DNA from 2 places in the Alkalihalobacterium sp. APHAB7 genome. Region 2 is predicted to be linked to the other one. Evidence: predicted binding sites of a transcription regulator. Region 2 holds the regulator's gene; the other holds the start of a gene.
What was found. Region 2 encodes LexA, which represses DNA repair genes until DNA is damaged. Its sites were predicted from a motif close to CGAACATATGTTCG; they were not measured.
Positions count from the first base shown of each region.

Region 1: a site for LexA is predicted at 3,726-3,739, ahead of ACNSTQ_RS09685 (DNA polymerase thumb domain-containing protein). Genes of this name have one in related genera too.

Region 1 covers NZ_JBLWFS010000007.1:140,322-147,932, reverse strand. The annotation lists gene asnB (asparagine synthase (glutamine-hydrolyzing)) at 1-371, opposite strand, end outside; gene ACNSTQ_RS09705 (H-type small acid-soluble spore protein) at 707-886, shown strand; gene ACNSTQ_RS09700 (low molecular weight protein-tyrosine-phosphatase) at 954-1,433, opposite strand; gene ACNSTQ_RS09695 (hypothetical protein) at 1,596-1,880, opposite strand; gene ACNSTQ_RS09690 (YolD-like family protein) at 2,061-2,393, opposite strand; gene ACNSTQ_RS09685 (DNA polymerase thumb domain-containing protein) at 2,408-3,616, opposite strand; gene ACNSTQ_RS09680 (YqeG family HAD IIIA-type phosphatase) at 3,931-4,413, shown strand; gene ACNSTQ_RS09675 (SDR family NAD(P)-dependent oxidoreductase) at 4,469-5,266, opposite strand; gene proB (glutamate 5-kinase) at 5,837-6,958, shown strand; gene ACNSTQ_RS09665 (glutamate-5-semialdehyde dehydrogenase) at 6,955-7,611, shown strand, end outside.
Region 2 covers NZ_JBLWFS010000003.1:282,902-290,512, reverse strand. The annotation lists gene ACNSTQ_RS05475 (recombinase family protein) at 1-215, opposite strand, end outside; gene ACNSTQ_RS05470 (LysM peptidoglycan-binding domain-containing protein) at 220-513, opposite strand; gene lexA (transcriptional repressor LexA) at 666-1,292, shown strand; gene glnA (type I glutamate--ammonia ligase) at 1,509-2,858, opposite strand; gene ACNSTQ_RS05455 (MerR family transcriptional regulator) at 2,901-3,296, opposite strand; gene ACNSTQ_RS05450 (aminotransferase class I/II-fold pyridoxal phosphate-dependent enzyme) at 3,529-4,797, opposite strand; gene hflX (GTPase HflX) at 4,815-6,086, opposite strand; gene spoVK (stage V sporulation protein K) at 6,153-7,115, opposite strand; gene hfq (RNA chaperone Hfq) at 7,332-7,571, opposite strand; gene miaA (tRNA (adenosine(37)-N6)-dimethylallyltransferase MiaA) at 7,597-7,611, opposite strand, start outside.

The sequences.
Region 1 (7,611 bases), on a different contig from region 2:
ATACCATTTAACTTTTCTAAGCAATGAAAGCCCCACTCTATATATGAAGTTAACAGAACTTCGGTATCGGAATGTCCCTTAAACGTATGTCCTCGTTGAAGTAGCTCTTTACGAAGATCTTCTGTATTGTATAATTCTCCATTATAAATTATTGTATATGAACGATTTCCTTTCGTTCTTGTCATCGGCTGAATGCCGCCTTCTGGATCGACAACAATAAGACGAGTATGTCCTAATGCCGCATGATTAGAGCTCCAAATATTGATATCATCAGGCCCTCGACGTGATAACGTCTTCGCCATCTTTTCAACTTCAGCCTGCTCTTTTACCATATTTCGCTTCCAATCAATCCAACCTGTAATACCACACATCTATATCAACCCTCTTTCGGGAGTAATTTATTTAAATGGGTCCAATGCCCATATCCCATCGTATTCAGAGTTATCGTAGGTTGTTACTCTCCTATTGCCTTGTAATCCCTTACACGACAACATTTTTTTATAGTTAGTTTAGAAGAGCGTTCGTTCAGCAATTAAAAAACCAGATGAAATTCAATTAGTCCTTGATGACCATACTTGAAGATCTTTCACCTGATTTAATTCATAGCTATGCATAAAACGTTGGATTTATCCTCATAATGAAGACAGAATTTGAAAAATAGGGCTTCTTACGTGAGTAGGGAGCATATAAAAGGAGTGAGGTAAAAGTGAATTCACAACGAGCTCAAGAAATCGTAGAATCTATGAAGAATGTTCAAGTACTTTTTAACGGTACTCCGGTTATGATCCAACATGTCGATCATGATAAAGAAACTGCACGAGTGTATGAAAAGAGCCAGCCTGAAAACGAAATGACAGTTCCTGTTCAGCAACTAATGGAACAATAAACTTGTGATTCTAATTTAAAACTACATATCTATATTTTGAATTTAAAGAAGAGCTGACCTCGTGTGATCAGCTCTTCTTTAGATTTTCTTGTTCACATATGTATGAAAGTAATTTCTCACAACTCTTATTTACTAATTCATATACTTCTTCGAAATTGCCTGTATAGTACGGATCTGGAACATCAACAACATCACTTTCTGGAAGAAAGTCAAGAAGCCTTGCAATTTCTCCTGTTTGCTCATGCTTTGCCATTGCGTTTAAGTTCCCTACATTTTCAGCATCCATTGCAATGATATAATCATAGTTCTGTAAGTCCGGCTTTGTTACCTTTCGTGCCTTCATACCACTATAATCAATTTTGTATTGGTCTAAGATGTTTCTCGTTCCCTCGTGCGGCGGTTTGCCAATATGCCAGTCTCCCGTTCCTGCCGAATCAATCTCAAATCCATCACTTAAGTTTGCTTCTTCCACTTTTTTCCGAAACACAGCTTCTGCCATCGGTGATCGGCAAATATTACCTAGACAAACGAATAATACTCTTACCATAGTTTCTCTTCCTTTCTAGATCCCATCCATACCGTAAATGTTAGCGTAATTCATTAGGATAAGCAACGTCCTGTCAGTTCTTACAATCCACTTGAAATTTGTAGTTTCTCTAACTGCATTATAAAAAGACTGGCCCTTTTGAGTCAGTCTTCATTATATGAATTATTCTAAAATAAAGATTTCTCTATGACTTTCCTTTACTTTCGCCAAAACTGCTTCAATATTCGGGTACTCTTTACCAATACAGTATCGTTCTACATTACATAAACTATCTTCCTCACCTCGAAAAATTTGGACGATCTCTTCAATTCCCATCTTTTTCGTTTGAACGACTCCATCTACATATACTGCATCATTATTTTCAAACTTTTCATAAATGACATGGAAATTTGGCTTTGTCTCCCCAATAAAAAACTCTTTCGTTTCGACTAGATCATGAACGCGCACGTTCTCTTCACTTCCTATTCTAAAAATTTTGTAGCACCTACTAACTATACACCTTCGTCATACCATTTTTGAAAAACATTTGTGACCATTGCTTTACAACATCTTGAAGGTTTCGTTTCAATTTACGAGATAGAAACTATTGTAGGAAAGCCAAACCAATTTTATACATAAAAATGGTTTTTACTTGTAAGTTTTTACATCAATAATCTCATCCAGTTGTAAATAGTTTTTGCCACCAAATTGATCAATCAGGTGCAGTTTTCTTTCTTGTTCATTAAAATGATGAACCGTACCAACCATACAATGGTAGTCATAGTTTTCATAGTAAGTAAAAATAAGTGATGCGTTATTTGCCATCCCTTCACAAATCTGTTCATTCATTTCTAACAGCTGTTGCTCATCGAGTTGAGGCTTTTTTTGATAAGTCAGCTCCTTTTTTAACTCACGAAGTAAACCTACATGTTCTGGAAGCATCATCGCTGTCCACTTTATATTTCCACGATCTTTAATCATTTATTTCATCTCCTCTACGCTTTATGACCGCCAAGAAGCGTACAACGGTATTTAGCTGTACCCGCTTCCGTGTAAGAAACAGCTCGTAATAAGGCATCTGATCCATATTTATTTCGAATGGCATCCATCGCATAACCTAATTCCTTTTTCCGTGGTTTCGCTGGATCCAGCAAACTGAGCTGAACATGAGCATCATCACAAACATTCGATAGCGCAATTGTAATTTGCCTTACCGTTTCTCCCCGATAATGCTTCTTCATTAAATGAAGACAGGCTTCATAAATATCCATGGTCAGGTTGGTCGGTTCATCAAGGCTAACTGAACGGTAAAAGCCACCTCCATACTCTTCCTTACTGTAGCCAAGACCTAAACTTACGGTGCGTCCTGCCTTCCCAGCATTTCGAGCTCGTCTCATTACTTCCTCACACATCTCTAAAATGACACATTTAATATCTTCTCTTTCTTTATAATCACGAAGTAAAATTTGTCCTTTGGCAAAACTAATCTGCCCCTGCATAATCGGTGCGCCGAGCTCTGACAAATCAATCCCCCATGCGTGGTAATACATTTGATTTCCCATAACGCCAAACGCTTTCTCTAATCTTGTCACGTCATATTGAGCAAGCTGTCCTACGGTTCGAATCCCTAGACGATTTAAGCGTTTTTCTAACCGCGAACCGATACCCCACATCTCGCGCAACGGTAAGGGCCATAACTCATTTTGTAGATCCTCAAAATCCCACTGGGCTACCCCCGTCTTTTTGGCTTGAATATCTAGACAGAGTTTGGACATAAGCATATTCGGACCAATCCCGATCGCACATGTTAAGCCAAAGTCTCTTAACATGTCTTGACGAATACGCTGCGCTAATTGCAAAGGTGATCCCCAAAGACGTTCGGTACCATCTACTTGAAGGAAACTTTCATCCACACTATAAACGTGAATGGCTTCAAATGGGACATAGCGAGTAAAAAATTTTGTAAGTTCCACTGACGTATCTAGATACATCGCCATTTGCGCATTAACAAGCTGGATGCGAGGATCATCCGGAATTTCAAATAACCGACTTCCCGTTTTAATTCCAAAGTCTTTTTTTAATTTAGGTGTCGCCGCAAGTACAACACTTCCGGACCTTTCCGTATCAGCAACAACAGCTAAATAACACTCTAATGGATCAAGCCCTAGCGCTAAGGCTGAACAACTGGCATAAAAACTTTTCATATCGACACAAAGAATACTGCGCTTTTCAATCGTTTCATACAATGGTTGCGGAACCAAATGAACCCCCCCAAAAAGGAACTTGTGTTCGTATTTTATTCTTAATTATAACCGAATATACGTTCGTTTTTCAAATAGAAAATATTTACAAACGATTAGTGGATTAAAAGTAATAAAAAAATGAGTACTAAATACTTTCAGTGCTCTATCTTCATTGGAATAATACTAAAATAACAAAGTTACCCTTGAAAGTTGCATTTAATTAAAAAAAAAGGGAAAATTACTATAAAGACGAATGTATAGGAGATTTGTAGTCAATGAAATATTTTCAACCTGATTTTGAGTTAAAACATTTTACTGAAATTACAGCAGAATGGCTAAAAACGAATAATATAAAAACAATTTTATCGGACTTAGATAGCACACTTGCCATTCACCACCAACCCGGTGGAGAAGATGTAGAAGAATGGGTCAACATGTTAAAAGAAAATGGAGTCGAACTTGCGATCATTTCAAACAATAGCCAAGGTCGTGTTGATCGCTTTTCAGAGCCTCTAGGAATACACGGCTTAGGACGCAGTGGAAAACCGGGGATACGGAAGATTGAACGCTATATGCAGAAAATGGGTGCTCAAAAGGAAACGAGTGTATTTCTTGGAGATCAGCTATTTACCGATGTTTGGTGTGGCAAGCGCCTAAATATGAAAACAGCTCTTGTTCATCCAGTTGGTGAGGAGCACGAGCCTTGGAACATTAGACTAAAGCGAGTATTTGAAAGACTAATTCGTAGAAGATGGTAAAAGCGAAGGTAGAAACTGTTAAAGTTTCTACCTTTTATGATTATTTAACGGTTAATTACTTTTGATAAAACTTTTTGCCACCGATCTTTTCAACGAGACGCGGAAACAGTTGATACAACGATGAACCTACATCCATCCACCATGGTAAATTTAGCTCTCGCTTCGGCTTAATTATCAATTCCACAATACGTCTCGCTACAACTTCTGGGGCTAACATCATCTTTTCCACATTCTTTTTATACGTACCGGTTTTGTCTGCTTGATCAAAAAAGGCTGTTCGAATAGGTCCTGGATTAACAAGACTTACATAAATATTCGTATCGTGTAATTCCATTCGCAGTGCATTTGTAAACCCTCTTACCGCGTGCTTGGTTGCTGAATAAACACTTGATTTTGGTGTAGCAATCTTACCTGCTTGTGAACCAATGTTAATGATGTGCCCTTCCTGTTCTTCTAAGAAGTAGGGCAGAACCGCTTTTGTACAAGCCATCAGCCCTAAAACATTCACATGAAACATCTCTTCAACTTGATGGAAATCAGCCTCGTTAAAAGCATCAAAATAACCAATTCCAGCATTGTTGATAAGAACATCTACCGTATCATGGTTAGCAACCACTTTTTCAACCGTCTTTTGCACACTTTCGAATGATGTAACATCTAATGGATAATAATACGCTTGTATAGCATATTTTTTCTTGATTTCCTGTTTAATCATTTCTAATTTATCAATAGATCTAGCTAGTAAAATTGGTGTTGCTCCCATTTCAGCAACGTGAAAAGCGAGCTCTTTCCCAATCCCACTAGAAGCACCTGTTATTACAATTTTTTTATGTAGAAGCTGTTTCGTTGTCATCTTTTCCTCCTAATTAATTAGCCTATCTGTATAGTTATTCAGAAAAACAATCAGTCACACCTTGACGGAATGGCAAGATCGACTTATAATAGTCTCCAAAGTATAATGAGCGTTGATAGGAATAGTAAACAGTAACATGTGTCCAGAGAGCAACACCCACCGGCTGAAAGGTGTGCCACCACTGAAACTGTTGAACCTGCCCTTGAGCTGTCAGGCAAACCTGACCGTCGCCGGCGTTAACGGTTCCGAGAGGGCTTGCTTATCAGCTTGCCAACAAAGGTGGTACCGCGGATCCAACTCTTCCGTCCTTTTATTTTATTAGGACAGAAGAGTTTTTTAGTTTCTTGGGATTTTTTCTTCTATCGCTACCCGAGCGCTTTCGCTTTTCTTGTCTAGCTGCAGCGCTCAGCGACTAGTGAGACTTCGCCCTCCTCCTTACGATAAGTCAACATCAGCTCCTTTATCTCTTTCGGAGAGGCTCCAGTCCATACGTCGCTACCCGAGCGCTTTCGCTTTTCTTGTCTATTTTATCACTTTACATTGACTCTACAAATAAAAAGAGGGATGACGATGACGAAACAACGAATTGTCGTAAAAATCGGTAGTAGTTCGTTAACGAATAATAACGGTGGGCTATCCATTAATAAAATTTCTGAACATACTGCGGCTATAGCAAAGTTGAAACAACAAGGTCACGATGTAATTCTCATCTCTTCCGGTGCCGTGGCTGCCGGATTTACACATCTTGGCTACCCAACTCGTCCCGTAACCATTGCTGGTAAGCAAGCTGCTGCTGCAGTTGGGCAAGGTTTATTAATGCAAGCATACACCGAAGAATTCAAAAAACATAACATTGTTACAGCGCAAATGCTACTTACGAGACATAACTTTTCAAATCAAGAACAATACAACAATGCTTATTCTACTTTATCCGAACTGACCAAACGTGACGTCATCCCCATCATAAATGAAAATGACTCCATTTCTCTTGAGGAGCTTACGTTTGGCGATAACGACATGCTATCCGCGTTAGTTAGCGGACTTATTCATGCGAATACACTAATTATTCTTACTGATATTAACGGATTATACGATGACAACCCGAAGACCAATCCGAACGCAAAAAAGTTTTCATTCTTACCAGAAGTAACCGAAGAGTTGCTCGAAGCTGCTGGAGGTGCTGGCTCAAGTGTTGGTACAGGAGGTATGCGTTCAAAAATCGAAGCAGCCAAAACGGCCCTTTCCGTTGGTGTTAAAGTATTTATAGGCTTAGGGTCAGGATCAGATAAGCTTGTCGATATTATTTCTGGAAAAGGTGATGGCACTTATATTGGCTATACCGATCACCACATGATGAAAAGTAAAAAACAGTGGATCGGAATTCATTCTGAAATTGCAGGTAAAATCACGATTGATCCTGGGGCTGAAACAGCAGTCATTCACAAAGGAAAAAGTCTACTCCCTGCTGGCATTACCGCAGTGGAAGGTAACTTCTCGACTGGCGATGTAATTGAAGTCATTAACCAAAAAGGTGAATTAATTGGAAAAGGTCAAGTCAGCTATTCATCGAGTGAACTGGAATTAATTAAAGGATTCTCAAGTGAAGAAGCAAAAAAACAGACAAATAAAGAACGATCAGAGGTCATTCACAGAAATTTATGGGTAACGATAAAGGAGAAGATGATCAAATGAGTGAACTCATTCAAAAAGCAAAAAAAGCAAAAGAAATTACAGCAGATCTAGCTGTATTAACGACAGAACAAAAAAATGAAGCATTACTACTTATAGCAGGTCAACTGATTGAAGAAACAGACTTCATCCTTACAGAAAACGAAAAAGATATTTTAGCTGGCAGAGAAAATGGTCTTACCGAATCACTGATTGACCGACTAAAGCTGACGAGTGAACGGATCAAAGATATGGCAGACGGTTTAAAGCAAGTTGCAAACCTTGCTGATCCGATTGGTGAAGTCCTTGAAGAATGGGATCGTCCAAATGGATTACAAATCAAAAAAGTAAGAGTACCTCTCGGTGTGATAGGGATGATTTATGAAGCAAGACCCAATGTAACCGTTGATGCCTCTGGGTTATGTTTAAAAGCAGGAAATGCTGTTATTTTACGTGGAAGCTCAACCGCCATTTTTTCAAATAAAGCAATTGTTCGAATCATTCATCGCGGACTAGAAAAAAGTCAATTACCAATTGAAACGGTTCAACTTCTTGAAGATACAAGTCGCCAAACAGCTTCAGAGATGTTTAAACTGAATGAATACTTAGACGTGCTTATTCCCCGCGGTGGTGCTAACCTTATACAATCCGTGGTTAAAAACGCTTCGGTTCCAGTG
Region 2 (7,611 bases):
AGCAATACGTCTACACCGTTTTTAAGTAATTCTAATACTTCAATGATCCCTTCTCTATCAGTTTCATAGCCACTTAATCGTTCCTTTACTACTTGAACCACTTCAAACTGAAGACGATTGGCTAGATCCATCAACTCCTCAACTTGTCTGTTCAAAGATGATGTTTGTTCATCGTTATTCGTACTTACCCGACAATAAATAACTGCCTTTACCATATATTCACCTACTGTTTGTTTCTACTGGAATAACTAATGTTTGTCCTGCAATTAAATTAGACTCTTGCATCTCATTCATTTGGATCACCCATTGTATAAACTCATCTATTGAAAATGGATGGTCATACCTAGTAGCAAACCCCCATAATGTATCTCCCTCTTTAACAACTACTTCAACCGGCTCTGCTAACCCTTGTTTTTCAGCACCAGCTACTGACATAAATGCAAAAAATACGATAGACAGTACAAATATGATTACTAGAGATATCTCTTGTCGACTTAAATTTACTAGTTTCATCAAAATCACCTCATAAGAATGTATGTTCTTGTCTATTATTGTAAATGAGAACACCTATTCGTGTCAACAGAAAATTAGAACTTATGTTTGCATCCTTTTTTTTGACATGATATACTTTATTTAAGATTAATTGGATAAATGAGGTGTCAGTGATGACAAAAGTGTCAAAAAGACAACAAGAAATCTTAGATTATATCAAAACTGAAGTTCGAAAAAAAGGTTATCCACCTTCAGTCCGAGAGATTGGCGAAGCTGTAGGACTAGCGTCAAGTTCTACTGTACACGGTCATCTGTCTCGCCTCGAAAAAAAAGGACTTATTCGCCGTGACCCTACAAAACCAAGAGCAATTGAAGTTATTGACCAAGATCAAGTTGAAGCTGAGCCGGGAATAGATACAAGAACCTCTTTTGTCCCTGTCATCGGAAAAGTTACAGCTGGACAACCTATTACAGCGATCGAAAACGTGGAAGAATATATTCCTTTACCTGAGCGATTAGTCTCAAACGATTCTGTCTATGTTCTTATCATTGATGGAGATAGTATGATAGAAGCAGGGATTTTTGATGGGGATATGGTTATCGTTCGTCAACAGCAAACAGCAAACAATGGTGACATTATAGTCGCTATGACTGAAGAAGATGAAGCGACAGTTAAGCGTTTCTTCCGTGAAAAAGACTATATACGTCTTCAACCTGAAAATTCTACGATGGAGCCGATTATTCTTAAAAACTGTACGATCCTTGGAAAAGTAATTGGTGTATTTCGAACCATCCATTAAAAAGTACCCCCATATGCTGGGGTATTTTTTTGTGCTCTATATATTTATATGTACATACTTGGTAAATTAATTCTACATTGGTGTCAATGATGACTTTCTTATAAAACCAAATAATAAATTTTTTCTTTATTTTTATTTTTTTGTTGGTAATTTTTCGGCAACTTTTCTACAAAGGTAAAAAACCCTTGAGGCATATAGCTCCAAGGGTTGAAAGTTTTAATATGATGATAGGTACTGTTCGCGCTCCCAAGGGTGAACTTGTGTGCGGAACATATCCCACTCGATTTCTTTAGCTTCAATAAAGTGCTCAACCGCATGCTCACCTAAAGCTTTGATTAACACTTCATCTTGAGCTAATTTATCCATTGCTTCTTTTAAAGTGGCTGGAAGATCTTTAATTCCTTCTTCCTCACGCTCTTCTTTACTCATGATGTAGATGTTACGGTCAGTTGCTTTTGGTGGAGTAAGCTTACGCTTGATTCCATCAAGTCCAGCAGCCAGCATAACAGCCATTGCTAAGTAAGGGTTCGCCGCCGGGTCTGGAGAACGAACTTCTACACGAGTACTTAAACCACGAGAGTTTGGAATACGGATTAATGGACTACGGTTGCGCATTGACCATGCAACATATACTGGTGCTTCGTAACCTGGAACTAAACGCTTATATGAGTTTACAAGCGGATTTGTAATAGCCGTAAATCCTTCAGCATGATCTAATATACCTGCTAGGAATTGCATAGCTGTTTCACTTAATTGAGAATCTGTCGACTCGTCGTAGAAAGCATTTCCTTCAGCAGTAAATAAAGACATGTTACAATGCATACCTGATCCGTTCACACCAAATAATGGTTTTGGCATAAACGTCGCATGTAACCCATGCTTACGAGCAATTGTTTTTACAACAAGCTTAAATGTTTGGATATCATCACACGCTTTAATTGCATCAGCATATTTGAAATCAATTTCGTGTTGTCCTGGAGCTACTTCATGGTGAGATGCTTCAATTTCAAAGCCCATTTCTTCTAACTCAAGTACGATATCGCGACGGCAATTCTCTCCTAAGTCTGTAGGAGCTAAATCGAAATATCCACCTTTATCATTTAATTCTAATGTTGGCTCACCTTTTTCATCATTTTTGAAAAGGAAGAACTCTGGTTCAGGTCCGATGTTAAATGATGTATAACCTAACTCTTCTGCTTCTTTTAATACACGTTTTAAAATACCACGAGGGTCTCCTGCAAATGGAGTTGGTGCCTCACCTGGCTTACCTGGTTGATAAACATCACAAATTAAACGTGCTACTTTACCTTTTTCTGAAGTCCAAGGGAAGATTACCCAAGTATCAAGATCAGGATATAAATACATATCAGACTCTTCAATACGAACAAACCCCTCGATTGATGATCCATCAAACATCATTTGGTTGCTTAACGCTTTTGGAAGTTGATTTACAGGAATTTCTACGTTTTTAATAATCCCCATTAAATCAGTAAATTGTAAACGAATAAAGCGTACATTTTCTTCTTTTGCTGCTTTTAGAATATCTTCTTTAGTATACTTAGCCATATTATGTATTCCCCTTTCAAGAATATATTAAAAGAATTGATCTTAGTGGAAGAAGCGAGATAACTGCCCTTGTATAATAGAAGCCTTCCCGTTTCGACCTGCCATTATCAGTTCATTCTTCAAATGTTTACGCAGTTCTTTATCAGAGATTTCAGCTGGTTCTCCTTGAGCTAATGTCGTCATTTCAGTCGCTTTTTCATTTAACTCAAGGATTCTCTTAATTCCCGAAATGTTAATACCCTGTTCGATTAATGTCTTAATTTCTAAGAGCTTATCCACATCATTGAATGAAAATAAACGTTGATTACCATTTGTTCTCACTGGATGAATTAGTTCATGTTCTTCATAATAACGAATCTGTCTTGCTGATAAGTCTGTTAACTGTTTTACAATACTTATTGGAAACAGTGGCATATTACGACGAATTTGATCGCTCATAACCCAACCTCCTTCTCTAGAACTTATTATTAGAATAATAGATGTTAGCTATCGTGTCAATAGATGTAAGGAAAGTTAACATCGATTTTTTTCAAATTATTACTCTATTCGATCTTTTTCTAACTTTAGCATCTTTTCACGATGAGCTTTAAATCAACGGAGATCAACAGTATAGTTAACACTGCTTTTTTTATATTCCAGAAAAAAAAGCACTCCTCTGAGTGCTTTACCTTTAAAGTATCAAATGTTTTTTTTCTATAAGATGATTTACTGCCTTTACAACTGCAATTTTTACATGCGAATAGGTTAATCCCCCTTGTACATAAGCAACATAAGGTGGACGCAAAGGACCATCTGCTGACAGCTCGATACTTGCTCCCTGGATAAAGGTCCCAGCTGCCATAATGACGTCATCCTCATAACCTGGCATTGGACTTGGGTGTGGAACAACATGAGAATTAATGGGTGATGCCTGTTGGATCGCCTGACAGAATGCAACCATTATATCACGGTCATCAAATTGTACAGATTGTATGAGGTCCGTTCTTTTTTGGTGCCACGCCGGCTGTGTATTCATTCCTAATTCTTCAAGAAATGCAGCTGTAAAGTGAGCACCCTTCAACGCCTGTGCCACGGTATGAGGCGCTAAAAAGAAACCTTGGTACATTTCAAGCAAGCTGTATAAAGAGGCTCCGCCTTCCGCCCCAATACCCGGTGCTGCTAATCGATAGGAAGCTAACTCTACTAACTCTTTTTTCCCTACTAAATAGCCGCCTGTTTTTACTATACCGCCACCTGGATTTTTGATGAGAGAACCAGCTATTAAGTCGGCTCCGACATGGCACGGTTCTTTCAATTCTACAAACTCACCGTAACAATTATCCACGAAAACAATAACATCACTTTTTATTTCTTTTACAAATCGTATCATTTCTTCAATTTGATCAATTGTGAAAGAAGGACGGTTATCATAACCTTTAGAACGTTGGATTCCAATCACTTTCGTTTTTTCTGTAATGGCTAGTTGTACAGCTGTAAAATCGACTGTTCCTTCAGCTGTTAATGGTATCGCAGTATATGACACTTGAAAGTCTCTTAAAGAACCGTTTCCGTTTCCTCGAATACCTACCACTTCTTCTAATGTATCATATGGTTTACCTGTAATATAAACTAATTCATCTCCAGGACGAAGGACACCAAATAATGCCGTTGCGATCGCATGCGTACCTGAAATAATTTGCGGGCGGACTAACCCAGCTTCAGCCCCAAATACATCAGCATAAATCGCCTCTAATGTATCTCTTCCTGAATCGTCATAACCATAACCAGTCGAAGGTGTAAAATGAAAATCTCCGACCTGAAATTTTTGAAAGGCTTGTAAAACTCGAAGCTGGTTTGTTTCTGTTACTCGTTCAATTTCACGAAATTGTTCTGTTAGTTTCTGCTCTGTTCGTTCCACTATTGGTTGTAATTGTTGTCCATATAAAAACTGTTCGTACATACTATTCTCCCTACTATTTAACGCTCTGTTTGGTTTAATTGATGGGCCAGTGAGTGATTTGGATGAACAAACCCCTCACAATCATACGTTTCTGTTTCTTCATCCCAACTTTGATTTAAAAGAATTGTTTCCGTTTTAATTCTAGCTAGCAATTTCCCTTGATCGGAATGAACCTTTGCTTTATAAAAGACCATTTCTTGTTTGAGCATTTCTTCAATCTTATCTTGTAGCTTTCTTAGGTGCTTTTCATCTTTTGCTGAGATTAACAGTTCTGATGAATGAACAAAAATATCATCTTTATCCAGAATTAGATCCGCTTTATTATAGACGGTTAACATGGGTATTTCATTTACATCAAGATCCTCTAATAACTTTAAAACTGTCTTCTCGTGTTCACTAAAATTCTCATGTGAGGCATCAATAATATGTAAAATCAGATCTGCCTCTTGAACTTCCTCTAACGTCGAACGGAAGGCAGCAATTAATGTCGTTGGAAGGTCTTGAATAAACCCTACCGTATCGGACAATAAAACGTTCATTCCACTTGGTAACTTTAATTTTCTCGTCGTCGGATCTAAAGTCGCAAACAATAAATTTTGTTCAAATGTGTCTGCCGCAGTTAAACGATTAAGAATCGTAGATTTCCCTGCATTCGTATAACCTACTAAGGCGATTTGTAACACTTGGTTTTCTTTTCGGCGCTCTCGATACTGTTTTCGATGTTGAACAATCGTTGATAATTGCTGTTTTATTTCGTCCATACGTCGGCGGATATGCCTTCGATCGGTTTCCAACTGGGTTTCCCCGGGACCACGCGTTCCTATTCCACCACCTAAACGAGATAAAGCTAAACCTCGTCCCATAAGACGGGGTAGAAGATAATTCAATTGGGCAAGCTCTACTTGGAGCTTACCCTCCCTTGATTGCGCTCGTTGCGCGAATATATCTAAGATGAGTTGCGTACGATCTATTACACGTACACTATCTCCAAAAACAGAAGATATATTTCGAATTTGACCAGCAGATAACTCATCATTAAAAATCACTATATCTGGTTCTTTCTCTTCTATTAGTAAGGAAAGCTCTTCTATTTTTCCACGCCCTAAATAGGTCGCCGAATCAATTGAAACTTTCTTTTGATCAATCGTAGCAACAACTTCACCATTAGCCGTTGCCGTTAATGATTTAAGCTCTTCCATAGAATATAAGAAGTGGTCGTCAGTTCTATCTTTCGTTTGACAACCTGCTAAAATAACGCGTTCTTTTGATTCATTTCTAACTTCTTGCACTATGAACTCACAACCTTTGATTATCTAATTCCGTCTTGAAGATATTACACATACGTCCACTAAATGTCAAGAAAACGGTTGAACTCTAGACTTCTCAAAGTCGAAGTCCTCTGCTTGAAGAGTAGATAGAGATTGCCTGTCGTACTTTTCCTCAACAAGAAGACGAACAGCTTGAGTACGAATTGCTTGCTCAATTAAGTTTCTCACAAACCGGCCATTACTAAACGTTTTTCCTTGTTCTCCTTTAATTTTTCGTAAATACTCTCGAATTTTTTGTTCGCCTTGCCTCGATAGCTGATACTCTCTTTCTGCTAGCATGATTTCGCTAATTTCCATTAATTCATTGGTTGTATAATCTTCAAAAGGAATCGTTATTGGGAAACGCGATGGCAATCCAGGATTTAGGGATAGGAAATAATCCATTTCTCTACCGTATCCTGCTAAAATTAAAATAAAGTCATGTTGCTGATCTTCCATTGCTTTAACCAACGTATCAATGGCCTCTTTTCCAAAATCTTTTTCTCCACCGCGAGCCAATGAATATGCTTCATCTATAAACAGGACCCCGCCTAGCGCTTTCTTTAGTACTTCTCTCGTCTTCTGCGCGGTATGTCCAATATATTCACCTACTAAATCAGCTCTCTCAACTTCAATCAGATGCCCCTTTGAAAGTACTTCCATTTCATGAAACAATTTGGCGAGCAGGCGAGCTACTGTCGTCTTTCCCGTTCCCGGATTTCCTTTAAAAATCATGTGCAAGGACTGTTTTGAACTTTTTAATCCATTTTCTTTCCGACAATTATTGATGTAAAGCCATGCATATACTTCTTTTAACAATCGTTTTACATCGTTTAATCCAACTAATGAAGACAGTTCTTTTTCCATACGCTCTAGTACTTCATGTTTTTGGGCCAATGTATTTCCAAAAGGTTGTTCTATTCGATATAAACTATCCTTATCTCGCTTATTTTCACGGTTCAGGACAACATTAATTTGTCCTTTCGAGCGGGTAACTGTTGTATTTTTCATTGTTTCACCCCTCTGTTTACAATCGGTTACAATACTATACGCAAATGCCTAATTTTTGTGACAAATGCCTATTAAGATTTTTTAACAAATGAAATTAGAAAAGAGGAAGACAAGAAAAAGAGGGTCACTCCGAAGTGCGCAATACCTTTACTAAGATATGCATCTTAGTATCCCAAGGTCTTAACACTCACGAGTAACCCTCACCAATTCCAATCGTTACGATTGTTGTTCTGGATCAATATTCACTTGAACATTACGCTGTGGAGCAAAAGTAGAAATTGCATGTTTATAAACAAGTTGCTGTTTTCCTTCACTCTCTAGGATAATTGTGAAATTATCAAACGCTTTAATTAATCCACGTAACTGGAAACCATTTAACAAGAAAACAGTAACTGCGATATTATCCTTGCGTAGTTGATTTAGGAATTGGTCTTGAATGTTAACGGATTGCTTCATTTATAAGTCCCCCTTCTATGTACTGTTATTTTATTTCGCT